2 regions of the Streptomyces sp. NPDC005576 genome follow, and region 2 is predicted to be linked to the other one. Evidence: riboswitches for the same ligand, from Rfam matches in the RefSeq annotation. Region 2 holds a riboswitch; the other holds the start of a gene.
What was found. Region 2 has a riboswitch for thiamine pyrophosphate ahead of thiO (glycine oxidase ThiO). Riboswitches for the same ligand answer to the same signal wherever they lie in the genome.

Region 1 (7,164 bases), on a different contig from region 2:
CGACGCGCTGCGCCACGCGCACGAACGGCCGGATCTGGACGGCGTCGGGGAACGGCTCAACCGGGAACAGCTGCGGACCATGGCGCTGAGCGCCACCGCGCTGATCACCGCGGCAGCCGCCACCGAGTACGAGCACTACGTGAAGGCGCGCGGGGAACTCCGGGTCCCGACCGGGGACGCCGACCAAGACTCCGACGAGGTGCGGGACTCGCCCGACCGCCCCGGCGAGGGCGTCGGGGTCGGCGCGGTCGTCACCGTGCTCGCGCCGCTCCTCGCGGGTTCCGCCGCGGTGATCTTCCTGCTGATCGGCTATCTCCTCCGGGCGGTGAGCTCCGCGGCCATCGCGGGCCCGCTGATCACCGCCGGCTGGCTCTTCGCCGCGCTCGCCGCTCTGGCGATACTCGCCGCCGCCGTCGGACTGCTGGTCACGGCGCTCCGCAACAGCTCCAACGAGCTGGCCGTCGCCATGGCGGAGGACGACGTGCCGGAGGAGATCGCCAGGGCCCGGGAAGCCTGGCGCCACGCCCTGCTGGAACGCGGCATCCTCCCGTTCCTGCGCGACGCGCTGGACGACCCGTCCGCCGCACCGGCCGCCCGCGCCCCCCGGCCGTCACCGAACCGCATCCCGAAGATCGGTTACAGCAGCCCCGACTTCTCGAACCCGCGGGACGGCTCGCGCCAGAGCCCTCGGCCCTCCTTCACCAGCCCGGATTTCAGCAGCCCGGACTTCGACAGCCCCGGCTTCGACAGCCCCGGCTCTCCGAGTCCGGGCTCCGGCGGTGCGGGCTCCGGCGGTCCGAAAGACGGATAGCCGGCGTCCGGCCATGAGCGGCCGGGCCGCGGGAACCTGGCGACCGGGGCGCCGCACCGCATCCCGCCTCCGGTTCAGCCCGCCTCGGCCACCGCCACCTGCCCCTGGGGACCCGACGCCCTCAACCCTCGTACCTGGGGCGAGAGCAGAGCTCCCGCGGTGGCCAGCACCACCAGAACCGCGCAGCCGTACAACGCCGGTCCCGGTCCCACCGCGGCCGCGACCGGACCCGCGACCAGCAGCCCGAGCGGGGCGAAGGCGAGCGAACCGAAGAGGTCGTACGAACTCACCCTCGAAAGGGTGTCCTCCGGGATCTCCCGCTGCACGGTCGTGGACCACAGCACGGCGAAGACGTCACCCGCCACCCCCGCGCAGAACATGGCCGCCGCGATCACGGCGAGCGGCGCGTGAGCGCCGAGGAGCGCGAGGGGAGCGGCGAGGGGAAAGGTCGCGAGGACCGCGACGAGGACGGGGCGCCCCACCCGCAGACGGGCCGACGCCCCGGCCCCGGCGATCATGCCCAGCGCCTGGGCGGCCACCAGGACCGACCAGGCCCGCGCACCGCCGAACTCCTCCTCCGCCACCAGCGGACCGAGCACGCCCAGCGTGGCGTTGAGCGCGGCCACCACGAAGGTGTACTGCGCCACGACCGCCCAGAGCCACTGCCGGCCGGCGAACGCCGTCCAGCCCTCGCGCAGATCGGTCCACCCGGAGGAACCTCCGCGCGGCCGGCCGGCCAGGCGCAGCCCACCCGTCAGCGCCGCGCTGACGACGAAGGAAGCGGCGTTCAGCGCGAGCGCCCACCCCGCGCCGACGAACGCGACGGTGACTCCGGACAGGGCGAGGCCCAGCAGCAACGCCCCGTGGGAACCGACGCGCAGCAGCCCGTTGGCCTCCTGGAGGCGGTCGGCGGGGACCACGAGCGGGACCACCCCGTCCATGGCCGGCGCGAACATCGCGGTGGCCGTACCGGTCAGCACCGCCAACACGCACATCGCCCCCAGGGGGGCGTGGCCGGTCAGCACCATCGCGGCCAGACCGGCGTAGGCGGCGGCGCCGGCGACATCGGCCAGCACCATCAGCCGGGACCGCGACGTCCGGTCCGCGACCACCCCTCCGACCAGGACGAAGACCAGTTGCGGCAGGGCTTGGCAGGCCAGCACCAGGGAGAGCCGGCCGGGACCGCTCCCGGACAGTGCCAGCACCGCGAAGGCCAGTGCCACCCGGGCGAATCCGTTGCCCAGGATCGAGACGAACCGGGCGGCGACGAGCAGGGCGAACCGTCGGTTCCGCCGGAGGGGTAACCGGGCCGGGGAAGGTGTCATGACGGGTCACCCCAGGGGGTGTCCACCGGACACCACCCGGGGCGCGCACACCCGTCCCACCGCCTCCCGACCCGTCCCGGCCATCGCCGGGTGACCGTGGGCGCCCCGAGAAGCCGCCGCCCGCCCTCCTCACCGGGGGTGCCGGGCGGCCCTCCGACGGTTCAGTCCGCGAGCGGAAGGTAGACGCGGCTGCCCGAGGCCGCGAACTCCTTCGACTTCTCCAGCATCCCGGCCTCGATCTCCTCCGGGGTGGCGGCCTCCTCGCCGCCGAACTGCTCGGTGATGCTTCTGCTGATCTTCATCGAGCAGAACTTGGGTCCGCACATCGAGCAGAAGTGCGCCGTCTTGGCCGGTTCGGCGGGCAGCGTCTCGTCGTGGAAGGCGCGTGCGGTGTCCGGGTCGAGCGCCAGGTTGAACTGGTCCTCCCAGCGGAACTCGAACCGTGCGTCCGACAGCGCGTCGTCCCAGTCCTGCGCACCCGGGTGCCCCTTGGCCAGGTCGGCTGCGTGGGCCGCGATCTTGTAGGTGATGACCCCGGTCTTCACGTCGTCCCGGTCGGGCAGCCCCAAATGCTCCTTGGGGGTCACGTAGCAGAGCATCGCCGTGCCCCACCAGGCGATCATCGCCGCTCCGATACCGGAGGTGATGTGGTCGTACGCCGGTGCGACGTCGGTGGTCAGCGGGCCGAGGGTGTAGAACGGCGCCTCCTCGCAGATCTCCTGCTGGAGGTCGATGTTCTCCTTGATCTTGTGCATCGGGACGTGCCCCGGCCCCTCGATCATCGTCTGCACGCCGTACCGTTTGGCGATCGAGTTCAGCTCGCCGAGGGTGCGCAACTCGGCGAACTGGGCCTCGTCATTGGCGTCGGCGATGGACCCCGGCCGCAGTCCGTCCCCGAGCGAGTACGTCACGTCGTACGTCGCGAGGAGTTCGCAGAGCTCCTCGAAGTTCTCGTAGAGGAACGATTCCTTGTGGTGCGCGAGGCACCAGGCCGCCATGATCGAGCCGCCCCGGGAGACGATGCCCGTCTTCCGGCGCGCGGTGAGGGGGACGTACGGAAGGCGCACCCCGGCGTGCACCGTCATGTAGTCCACGCCCTGCTCGGCCTGTTCGACGACCGTGTCCCGGTAGATCTCCCAGGTCAGCTCCTCCGCCCGGCCGTCCACCTTTTCGAGTGCCTGGTAGAGCGGGACGGTACCGATGGGCACGGGGGAGTTGCGGAGGACCCACTCGCGGGTGGTGTGGATGTTGCGGCCGGTGGACAGGTCCATGACCGTGTCGGCGCCCCACCGGGTCGCCCAGGTCATCTTGTCCACCTCCTCCTCGATGGAGGAGGCCACGGCCGAGTTGCCGATGTTCGCGTTCACCTTCACCAGAAACCGCTTGCCGATGATCATCGGCTCGATCTCCGGGTGGTTCACATTGGCCGGCAGCACCGCCCGGCCGGCCGCGATCTCCTCGACGACGACCTCCGGGGCGACGTTCTCCCGGATCGCGACGTACTCCATCTCGGGGGTGATCTCCCCGCGCCGCGCGTAGGCGAGCTGGGTGACGGGGCGTCCGTCGCGGCTGCGCCGGGGCCTGCGCGCGCCGCCGGGGAAGACCGCGTCGAGGTTGCGCAGGCCGTCGCGGGAGGCGGGCGGGCGGCCGTCGTCCTCCGGACGGACCGGGCGCCCCTCGTACTCCTCGGTGTCGCCCCGGTCCTCGATCCAGCCGCCGCGCACGGAGGCGAGGCCCCGGCGGACGTCGGTCGTGACCGCGGAATCGGTGTACGGACCGGACGTGTCGTAGAGCGTCACGTCCTTGCCGTTGGTCAGGTGCACCTGACGGACCGGCACCCGGAGGCCGGGGCGCGAGCCCTCGACGTATCCCTTGTGCCAGCCGATGGACTTGCTCGCCCCGACGCTCTCGTTCGTCGTGGAGGCAGGCGTGCGTGCGTCCGATGTGGTCATGAGACCTACTCCCTACGCCGGCATTACCCGGTAACAGGTTCGGCGGTCGGCGCAGCCTGTCCCGTGAGGATTCACGAGGTCAGCGCCCTCTCAGCCCGGTGCTCCGAGCTCCCGCGTGTGCAAAGGTGCCACCACGCTAGCGCCCGCCCGGCCGTGCTGAACAGGGGGCCTCCGCCGCAGTTGGGATGATCGCCCGGTGAACTCCTCCCAGGACCGGCCCGAACCCCAGGACCCCTCGCACGGCCATACCCACAGCCATGGCCCCGCGGCGCCCGTCTCCACCCATCTGCGGAAGGTCATCGCCTGTGTGCTGATCCCCTTCGCGGCGGCGGTGGTCGTCGGCCTGGTGGTGCTCTGGCCCGGCGGAACACCCGCCCACGAGCGGACCGGTGTGGGCTTCGACCGGCAGACCGAGCAGGGAGAGGTGGTGCGGGTGGACCGGGTGAACTGCGCGGACGTCAACGCGGCCCAGGTCCCCGCCACGGGCGGTGCGTCGACGGGCTCCGGCCCGGCCGGCGCGGCCGGGGAGACCGGCGACTGCAAGAAGGCCACCATCGAGGTGACCAGCGGCAAGGACGAGGGACGCAGGTTCGCCGAGATCATCCAGCCGGACGCGTCACGGCAGTTGAGCGAGGGCCAGGGCGTCGTGCTCGCCTACGCGCCGGACGCTCCGCACGATCTGCAGTACTCGGTGACCGATGTGGACCGGAAGCTTCCGATGGCGCTGCTGGCGGGACTCTTCGCCGTCGCCGTGGTGGTGGTGGGGCGGCTGCGCGGGGTGATGGCGCTCGTGGCGCTCGCGGTGTCCTTCGCCGTGCTGACGCTGTTCATCCTCCCGGCGATCCTGCAGGGGTCCAACCCGCTGCTCGTGGCGGTGGTCGGGGCCAGCGCGATCATGCTCATCGCGCTGTACACCTGCCACGGAGTGACCGCCCGCACCTCGGTGGCGGTCATCGGCACGCTGATCTCGCTGGTACTGATCGGGCTGCTGGGCTCGGTCTTCATCGACTGGGCGGGGCTGACCGGCAACACCGACGACAACACCGGCCTCATCCACGGCCTCTATCCGGACATCGACATGAGCGGCCTGCTGCTGGCCGGTGTCATCATCGGTTCGCTCGGGGTCCTGGACGACGTGACGGTCACACAGACGTCGGCGGTGTGGGAGCTGCACCAGGCGAACCCGGCCACGGGGGCGCGCGGGCTCTACCGGGCGGGCATCAGGATCGGGCGCGACCACATCGCCTCGGTGGTCAACACCCTGGTGCTCGCCTACGCGGGCGCGGCGCTGCCACTGCTGCTGCTGTTCTCCATCGCGCAGAGCAGCGTGGGCACGGTCGCCAACAGTGAGCTGGTGGCGGCGGAGATCGTCCGCACTCTCGTCGGCTCGATCGGACTGGTCGCCTCGGTGCCCGTCACGACGGTGCTCGCCGCTCTGGTGGTGTCCGCGGACCGCACAGGGCTCGGCGCGGAAGCCAAAGCTCCTGCACCCGTACGGACCGGGAGGGGCCGCCGCCGCAAGGCATGAGCGCGAGGACCCAAAAGCTGACGGGCTGACAGCCTGTCAGCCCGCGTTCTGCTCCTCGGCGAGGATCCTGCCGAGCGCCTCTTCGAGATTCCCGTCGAAGTCACCCTGCGTGTGCTCCTGCCCCAGTGGCACCAGCTTGTCCGTCCGGTCGAGGAACGCGACGAGCGGTGCCGTCCCGGCTCGGAACAAGGCCCGGTCCGCACCGACCTGGAGCCGGATGTGCACGTCACAGAGGCCCTCGGGTTCGGTCGGGCCGATGTGCACATCGCCGTCGCCGCTTGGGCTGTTGAGGCCGTCGAGCAGGAGCTCACGACCAAAAGCCCAGGTGACAGGGGCGTCACCCGGCAGATGGAAGGTCATCCGGATCGCGTACGGATCGCTCACCTCGTACCGGAGCTCCACCGGAATACGGAACGAGAGCTCCTCCGAGACGAGGAAACTCATCATGACCTCTGCTTGAACCGACTCGCGCATCGTTCAACCCCGCAGTAGATGAATCTGGCCAGGAATGATCCCCCGTGGCCCTATTGACGCCATCGTGGTGCACGCGATAGCAGATCACAAGGAGTGATTTTTCAGATACTGATAGAGAACACGAACGAACGCAAGAGCCGTGCCACTTCGGCACGTAGTTGTTCGACTGCGGGGAGCAACTGGTCCTGTCGGTCCAGGGGTAGAGAAATGGCCATCGCGGCGACGACCGAACCTGCGGTGATGGGGATGGCGGCACAGACGGTTCCCAGTGCGTACTCCTGTCGCTCAATGACAGGTTTCATACGCTCCATCGAACGCAATCGCTCAAGTAGGACCGGCCCATCTCGCACTGAGTAACGGGTCAGCGGACGCACCGGATGGCGGAGCAGATGGTCCTCACGTGACTCCTCGTCGAGCTGACCGAGGAGGCACTGACCCAGGGCGTGCGCGTGGCCGGTCTCCGCGAAGGGGGCCCACTCGTCCACGGCCGGCGTCTCGGCGGAGTCCGCCACGGCGACCAGCTCGATCTCTCCCTCACGGTAGACCGCGCAGTACACCGGGGCCCCCAACTCGTCGCACCACCGCACGAGGGAGTCGTTGAGCCTGCCGCGCCTGCTCTCCTCGGCCGCCAGGCCGGACATCCGCTCGGCGGCGGCGCCGAGGACGAAGACACCGTTCTCCCGGCGGAGATAACCCTCGTGGGCCAGGGTGCGCAGCAGGTGATAGGTGGTCGGCAGGGGCAGCCCCGCCTCCCGCGCCAACTGCTTGGCGGGAGCGCCGGCCTGATGGGCGCCCACCGCCTCCAGCAGTCTCAGGGCCCGCTGGACCGAACCGATCAGCGTCGGGACAGTGGTGGTCGATGCCGTGGTCACGGTCACCCCCAGGCATGGTGACGGGCGGTCAGCCCTCCCGTGGAGGCCGCCCCCACGGGCGTGCCGCGAGCCCGGGGCGCACACTCGACTGTCGCGGAACCATGGGTCAGGATGGTGACGGACAGTACTTACCAGGCGGCGGCAGCGAAGCGTCACTGTAGCCGCCGGGGCCATTCGTGGGGCGGTTTCGGGCCCCGCTTAG
Region 2 (7,164 bases):
CCGGGGTGGCCCAGCCGCGCGGGTTCGCCACGAAGATCTGGATGGCCTCGGCCGCCAGTTCGTCGGCGTGGCCGAGGCCGGTCTTCACCAGCCCGCCGGCCACCGGGACGTGTCCGCCCACCGGGTTGCGCACAGGATTGCGCACGGTCACAGTCCCTTGGTCCTGATGGTGATGGCCGATCCCTCGGCCGCCCGGCCGCCGCCGTCGACGGACTGGCTCGCGACGGTGTCGCTGAAGGAGAGGAACGGCCGGTCGACCTCGACCTCGAACCCGGCGTCCTCCAGGATCTCCCGCGCCTCGTCCACGTCCTTGCCGGTGACGTCCGGTACCTCGATCATCCGGGGGCCCTTGGAGACGGTGAGCTGGACGGTGTCCCCCTCGGCCGCCTCGGCGCCGGGGTCCGGCGTCTGCTCGGCGACGTCGCCCGCCACCTCGGAGGAGTTGATCCGGCCCGGCCGTACCTCGGCCTTCAGCCCCTCCTCGTCCAGGGCGTCGGTGGCGTCCTCCACGGAGAGCCCGGAGACGTCCGGTACCTCAACCGGGGAGCCCTTGCTCACGACCAGCGCCACGGCGGAGTCGGGGTGACGCTCCTCGCCCGCGCCGGGGTCCGTACGGACCACCTCGCCGCGCCCGACGTCGTCGCTGAACTCCCTGGTCACCATGCCCGGTGCCAGGCCGGCCTCCTTCAGCGCCCGGCGCGCGTCGGTCAGTGAGGTACCCGCCACATCGGGCACCTTCACGATCTCCGGGCCGCGCGAGACGACCAGCTTCACCGACTCGTTGCCCCGGACCCGGTCGCCGGGCGCGGGGTCGGTGCTGATCACGGAGCCCCGGTCGACCGTGTCGCTGTAGGCCTTGGCGACGGACTTCACATCGAGCCCGGCGTCACCCAGCCGCTTCTCGGCGGCCTCCTGCGTCTGGCCGAGGAGCGAGGGGACCTGGGTGAACTGGCCCGAATTGATGTACCAGACGCCGCCCCCGGCCAGCAGTACCAGCACCAGGGCGGTGATCACGGCGTAGACCCCGCGGCGCGGGGTGCCGCCGGAGCGTCCCGTCCGTGCGGACCGCCGGGGCCGGCCGGGCGCGACCGAGGCGGAGGCGGTGGCGGGCATCTCCAGCCGGCTGGTCCGGTGGGTGGTGCCCCGGTCCTCGGCCACCGCGCGCGGCAGCACGCTCGTACGGTCCTCCGCACCGGAGACACCGGAGACACCGGAGACACCGGAGACACCTGAGGGGTCGGCCGCACCGGCGCTCGCCGGGGGGAGCGCCTGCGGCGGTACCGCGTCCAGCTCCGCGTCGCTGAGGAGGGCCCGCGCTTCGAGGGTCGCGGCGAGCAGCACCACCGCGTCCTGCGCGCGGACCCGGGCGTCGCGCGCGGTGGCCGCCGCCACCAGCGCGTCCAGCGCCGGGGAGAGCCCGGGGACGGTGGCGGACGGCGGCGGGACGTCCTGATGGAGGTGCTGGTAGATGATCTGCGCGGCGTTCTCGCCCGTGTACGGCTTGGTGCCGGTCAGCATCTCGTACAGCACGACACCGCAGGCGTACACGTCCGAGCGGGTGTCCGCCGTGCCGTGCTCGATCTGCTCCGGGGCGAGGTAGGACACCGTGCCCAGCAGGGAGCCGGTGGTGTCGGTGGCGGTGCCGACCGCGCGGACGAGCCCGAAGTCGGCGACCTTCACCCAGCCGTCGTCCCCTATCAGGACGTTCTCCGGCTTCATGTCGCGGTGCACGAACCCGGCCCGGTGCGCGGCGCCCAGCGCGGCCAGCACCGGCTCCAGGATGTCGAGCGCGGCACGCGGCTGGAGGGCCCCGCGGTCCCGCAGCACCTCACGGAGCGTGTAGCCCGCGACGTACTCCATGGCGAGGTAGACGTAGGCGCCCTCGGCGCCCTGGTCGAAGACGGACACCACGTTGGGGTGCGCGAGGCGTGCCACCGACTTCGCCTCACGGATGAAGCGTTCGACGAAGGAGACGTCCGCGGCGAGCGCGGGGTGCATCACCTTGAGGGCGAGCACCCGGTCGAGCCGGATGTCCACGGCCCGGTAGACCGTGGCCATCCCGCCCACCGCGATGCGTGCCTCGACGCGGTAGCGGCCGTCGAGCAGCCGTCCGAGCAGCGGGTCCTGGAGGGTGGTGTCCACCGGACGAGTCTACGAGGCGCCGCCGGCGCCCCGGGCGCCCCGGAGCGGGCCCGGGGCCGTATCGCAGCCGAGCCGTGACAACCGGGGTCCGCGTTCCCCGCGCCGGAGGGTCAGAACGCCGGGCGCTCCGGGTCCAGGACCGCGCGTCCCGCCACCGGGGAGGAGGCCTCGGCGAAGTGGCGGCGGGGGATGCGGCCCGCCCGCCGGGCGAGACGCCCGCCGTCCACCGCGTGCCGCATCGCCGACGCCATCAGCTCCGGCTCCTGCGCCCGGGTCACCGCCGAGGCGAGCATCACGGCCGCGCACCCCAGTTCCATCGCCAGTGCCGCGTCCGAGGCGGTGCCCGCCCCGGCGTCCAGGATCACCGGGACCCCGGCCCGCTCCACGATCAGCTCGAAGTTGTGCGGGTTGCGGATACCGAGACCGGAGCCGATGGGGGAGCCGAGCGGCATGACCGCCGCGCAGCCCACGTCCTCCAGCTTCCGCGCGAGGACCGGGTCGTCGTTGGTGTAGGGGAGCACGGTGAACCCGTCGTCGACGAGGATCTCCGCCGCGTCCAGCAGCTCGACCGGGTCCGGCAGCAGGGTCCGCTCGTCGGCCACCACCTCCAGCTTGACCCACTCCGTACCGAGGGCCTCGCGGGCCAGCCGGGCGGTCAGCACCGCCTCACCCGCGGTGAAGCAGCCCGCCGTGTTGGGCAGTACCCGGATGGAGAGGCGCTCCAGCACGGAGAGGACCGAACCCCGCACGGTCGGGTCCAGCCTCCGCATCGCGACGGTGGTCAGCTCGGTGCCGGAGGCGATGAGCGCCCGCTCCAGCACGTCCAGGCTGGGGGCGCCGCCGGTGCCCATGATCAGCCGGGAAGAGAACTCCAGTCCGCCCAGGCGGAAGAGGTCGTCGGACATGGTCAGCCTCCCTGTACGGCGGTGAGGACCTCGACGCGGTCGCCCCCGGCGAGGGCGGTGGTGTGCCAGGCCGAGCGCGGCACCACACTCTCGTTGACGGCGGCGGCGACCCCCGAGGACGCGCGGGTCAGGGACGCCACGAGGGTGCCCAGGGTGGTCCCGGGCGGGAGCTCGCGCGGGTCACCGTTGACGGAGACGGGCACTCTGGCCGTCGGGGCGGTCAGGCCGGTCGGATCGGTCAGGTCGGTCGGGACGGCCGGATCGGTCATGCGTACTGCTCCTCGCGTGCGGGGGCGACGGGGGTGGTGAAGCGGCCCGGCGCGAACGGGCGGGCCACCTCGGGCAGTTCGCCGGTGGTCAGCGCGTGCGCCATGGCGTCGCCGGTGACGGGGGTCAGCAGCACCCCGTTGCGGTGGTGGCCGGTGGCGACCAGCAGCCCCGGCAGGGCGGTCGGGCCGAGCACCGGCGCGTTGTCCGGGGTGGCGGGACGCAGCCCGGCCAGGGTCTCGGTGAGCGGCAGCTCGGTGATGCCCGGCACCAGCTCGTGGGCGTCGCGCAGCAGCTCGTACACCCCGCCGGCCGTCACCGTGGTGTCCCAGCCCATCTCCTCGCTCGTCGCACCGACGACCAGCTCGCCGTTCTCGCGCGGGACGAGGTACAGGTCCTGACCCCGCACCACCGCGCGCACCGTCCGGCTGAGGAAGGGGGCGTACGCACGCGGCACGGTCAGCCGCAGCACCTGGCCCTTCACCGGGCGCACCGGCGGGGCGACGCCCTCCGGCAGCCCCGCGAGCCGGCCGCTGAGGCTGCCGGCGGCCAGCACGACCTGGCCGGCCGAGACCGCGGTGCCGTCCGCGAGCAGCGCCCCGGCCGCCCGGCCGCGCGCGACCTCCAGCCGCTCGCAGGGGCTGCGGTGGAAGACCACCCCGGCCCGCTCGCAGGCCGTCAGCAGCGCGGTCGCCAGCCGGCGCGGGTCGACCTGATGGTCGCCGTCGACCCGCAGCCCGCCCCGCACACCCGGCGCCAGCATCGGTTCCAGCCGCCGGCACTCGCGCCCCGACAGCCACTGCGAGTCGAGCCCGGACCGCTCCTGGAGGGCGTGCAGTTCGCGCAGGTGCGCCCGGTCGTCGGAGTCGAGCGCCACCGCGAGGGTGCCGCAGGCGCGGAAGCCGGTGTCCCGGCCGCTCGCCGCCTCCAGCTCCGCCACGAAATCCGGGTAGCGGGCGGCGGAGGCGAGGTTGAGCCCGAGCAGCATCTGCTCGCCGTAGTGGAGTTCGGTGACGGCGGCCAGCATCCCGGCCGCGACCCGCGCGGCCCCGCCGCCCGGTTCCGGATCGGCGACCGCCGTCCGCAGTCCCGCCTGCGCCGCCCGCCAGGCGGTGACCAGGCCGATGATGCCGCCCCCGACGACGAGCACGTCGTACGCGGGCCCCCGGCGGCCCGCGTCTCCCGTGCCCCCGCCCGTGGTGCCCCCGCTCGCGGCGGAGGACGATTCCTGTGATGCACGCATGGGTGTCCAGCCCCTCCCTTCGCCGGCATGACCCGGATCAGGTTCGTACGGTCGGAGGCCGCCAGCCTCCCTCTCAGCCCGGTTCGTCCGGGCTCCCGCGAGTGTCTTCGCGCAGCCACCCTAGACCCCGCCGCCCGCGCGGTACGAAGGAGCCGCCGCGGAGGGCACCGGACCCCGTGACGTGATGGAGCGTCAGGTGCTTAGGGTGGGTACGTGAGCGAAGAGAGCGACCAGCGGGCGCCGGAGCACGGCGTCGTCATCGTCGGAGCGGGCATGGCGGGCGTGCGGACCGCCGTGGCACTGCGGGACGAGGGGTACACCGGGCCCGTCACCCTGATCGGCGCGGAGCCCCACCAGCCCTACGACCGGCCGCCGCTCTCCAAGGCCGTCCTGCTCGGCACCGCCGAACACTCCGCGTTCGGCATCGACTTCAAGGCGCTCGACGTCCGTCTGCGCCTCGGGCTCCCCGTGGACGGCCTGCGCCCCGCCGACCGGGAGGTGGACACCCCGGACGGCCCGGTGCCGTACGACGTGCTGGTCCTCGCGACCGGGGCCGAACCGCTGACGCTGCCCGGCTCCGAAGGGGTTCCCGGCGTCCACCTGCTGCGCACCCTGGACGACGCCGAGCGGCTGCGGCCCGTCCTCGCCGGGCGCCACGACGTCGTCGTGGTCGGCGCGGGCTGGATCGGCGCCGAGTTCGCCACCGCCGCCCGTGCGGCCGGCTGCGCGGTCACCGTCGTGGAGGCCGCCGCCCGCCCGCTCGCCGGGGTGCTGCCCGCCGAGGTCACCGCACCCATGGCCGACTGGTACGCGCACGCCGGTGCCACGCTCCTCACCGGCGCCCGGGTCGACCGCGTCGAACCCGGCGCCGTGATCCTGGCCGACGGACGCCGGCTCCCGGCCGGCGCGGTGGTCGTCGGCATCGGCGCCCGCCCCGCCAGCGGCTGGCTCGCCGGCTCGGGCGTCGCGCTCGGCCCGGACGGATCGGTCATCGCGGACGCCGCCCTGCGCACCTCCGCGCCCGGGGTGTACGCGGTCGGGGACTGCGCCTCGTACCCCTCCGCGCGCTACGGCGCACGTCTCCTGGTCCACCACTGGGACAACGCGCTCCAGGGCCCGCGCACCGTCGCGGCGGGCATCGCACGGACGGGAGGGGCAAAGGCCGCAGAACCGGAGCCGTACGACCCGGTGCCGTACTTCTGGTCCGAGCAGTTCGGCCGCTTCGTCCAGTACGCCGGGCACCACGCGGACGCCGACACCCTGCTGTGGCGCGGCGACCCCGCCGACGAGGAGTGGACCGTGCTCTGGCTGCGCGACGGCGCGCTCGTCGCCCTGCTGGCGGTCGGCCGTCCGCGCGATCTCACCCAGGGGCGCAAGCTCGTCACCTCCGGCCGGACCCTCGACCCCGAGCGGGCCGCCGACCCGGCCGTACCCCTGAAGTCCGCCGTCCGCTGAGCCCCGGCGCGGGGTCGTGCGCGCCCGGCCGGGCCGCTCCGAACCCGGGCGCGACCTGCGGGGACGCCCTGCGACGTGGTCCGTACGGTCGGCCCGGCTTCCAGCTGTCGGTCCCAGATGGCACGCTTGTCCTCGTGAACCGGATTGACGCAAAGATCGATGCTCTCGTCCCCGCCTGGCTCCACCTCCCCGACATCGCGGAACTCCTCGACGTCGAGGTGACGCGCGTGCGGCAGCTGGTCAAGGAAGGCCAGCTGATCGCGGTGCGCCGCGGTGAGAACCGGACGCTCCAGGTGCCTGCCGCCTTCATCGACGGCGACAAGGTGGTCAAGGGCCTCGCGGGGACCCTGACCCTCCTGAGGGACGACGGCTATTCCGACGAAGAGATGCTGGAGTGGCTCTTCACCCCCGACCCGAGCCTGCCCGGCACCCCCGCGCAGGCGCTGAGCGAGAATCGCGGGACGGAGGTGAAGCGCCGCGCCCAGGCGCTCGCCGTCTGACCGAGACGACCGCACACGTGGTCGCGGGCCGTGCTTCCCGCGGCCCGCGACCACGTGACCCACCTGGGGGGAACCTTGATGCCCACGCCGCGCCACCTGCTCACCGACGCCCGTCTCTACCTCTGCACGGACGCCCGCAGGCGCCAGGGGGACCTCCCCGAATTCCTCGACGCGGTGCTCGGCTCCGGAGTGGACATCGTCCAGTTGCGCGACAAGGGCATGGAAGCCGCGGAGGAGCTGGAGCACCTCCAGGTGTTCCGGGACGCCTGCGCCCGCCACGGCACACTCCTCGCCGTCAACGACCGCGCCGACATCGCCCACGCCTCCGGCGCCGACGTGCTCCACCTCGGCCAGGGCGACCTGCCGGTCCCCGCGGCCCGCGCGATCATCGGCGAGCCTCCGCTGATCGGCCGCTCCACCCACGCCGAGTCCGAAGTGGACGCGGCCGTCGCACAGCCCGGCGTCGACTACTTCTGCACCGGCCCCTGCTGGCCCACCCCGACCAAGCCCGGCCGCCACGCGCCCGGCCTCGGTCTGGTGCGGTACGCCGCCTCCCTCGGCGGGCACCGCCCGTGGTTCGCCATCGGCGGCATCGACGCGGGCAATCTCGACGAGGTGCTGGACGCCGGGGCCCGGCGCGTCGTGGTGGTCC

Region 1: it holds a riboswitch for thiamine pyrophosphate, as region 2 does, so the genes downstream of both, thiC (phosphomethylpyrimidine synthase ThiC) here and thiO (glycine oxidase ThiO) in region 2, are expected to answer to the same signal.

The regions. Positions count from the first base shown of each region.
Region 1 covers NZ_JBIAJC010000010.1:169,702-176,865, reverse strand. The annotation lists gene ACFYPN_RS19615 (hypothetical protein) at 1-811, shown strand, start outside; gene ACFYPN_RS19610 (MFS transporter) at 886-2,136, opposite strand; gene thiC (phosphomethylpyrimidine synthase ThiC) at 2,298-4,088, opposite strand; TPP riboswitch at 4,081-4,213, opposite strand; gene ACFYPN_RS19600 (YibE/F family protein) at 4,285-5,616, shown strand; gene ACFYPN_RS19595 (SsgA family sporulation/cell division regulator) at 5,653-6,090, opposite strand; gene ACFYPN_RS19590 (helix-turn-helix domain-containing protein) at 6,192-6,962, opposite strand.
Region 2 covers NZ_JBIAJC010000001.1:351,602-358,765, forward strand. The annotation lists gene ACFYPN_RS01575 (deoxyribonuclease IV) at 1-133, opposite strand, end outside; gene pknB (Stk1 family PASTA domain-containing Ser/Thr kinase) at 148-2,142, opposite strand; gene ACFYPN_RS01585 (thiazole synthase) at 2,253-3,047, opposite strand; gene thiS (sulfur carrier protein ThiS) at 3,050-3,316, opposite strand; gene thiO (glycine oxidase ThiO) at 3,313-4,557, opposite strand; TPP riboswitch at 4,555-4,666, opposite strand; gene ACFYPN_RS01600 (NAD(P)/FAD-dependent oxidoreductase) at 4,771-6,012, shown strand; gene ACFYPN_RS01605 (Rv2175c family DNA-binding protein) at 6,147-6,512, shown strand; gene thiE (thiamine phosphate synthase) at 6,591-7,164, shown strand, end outside.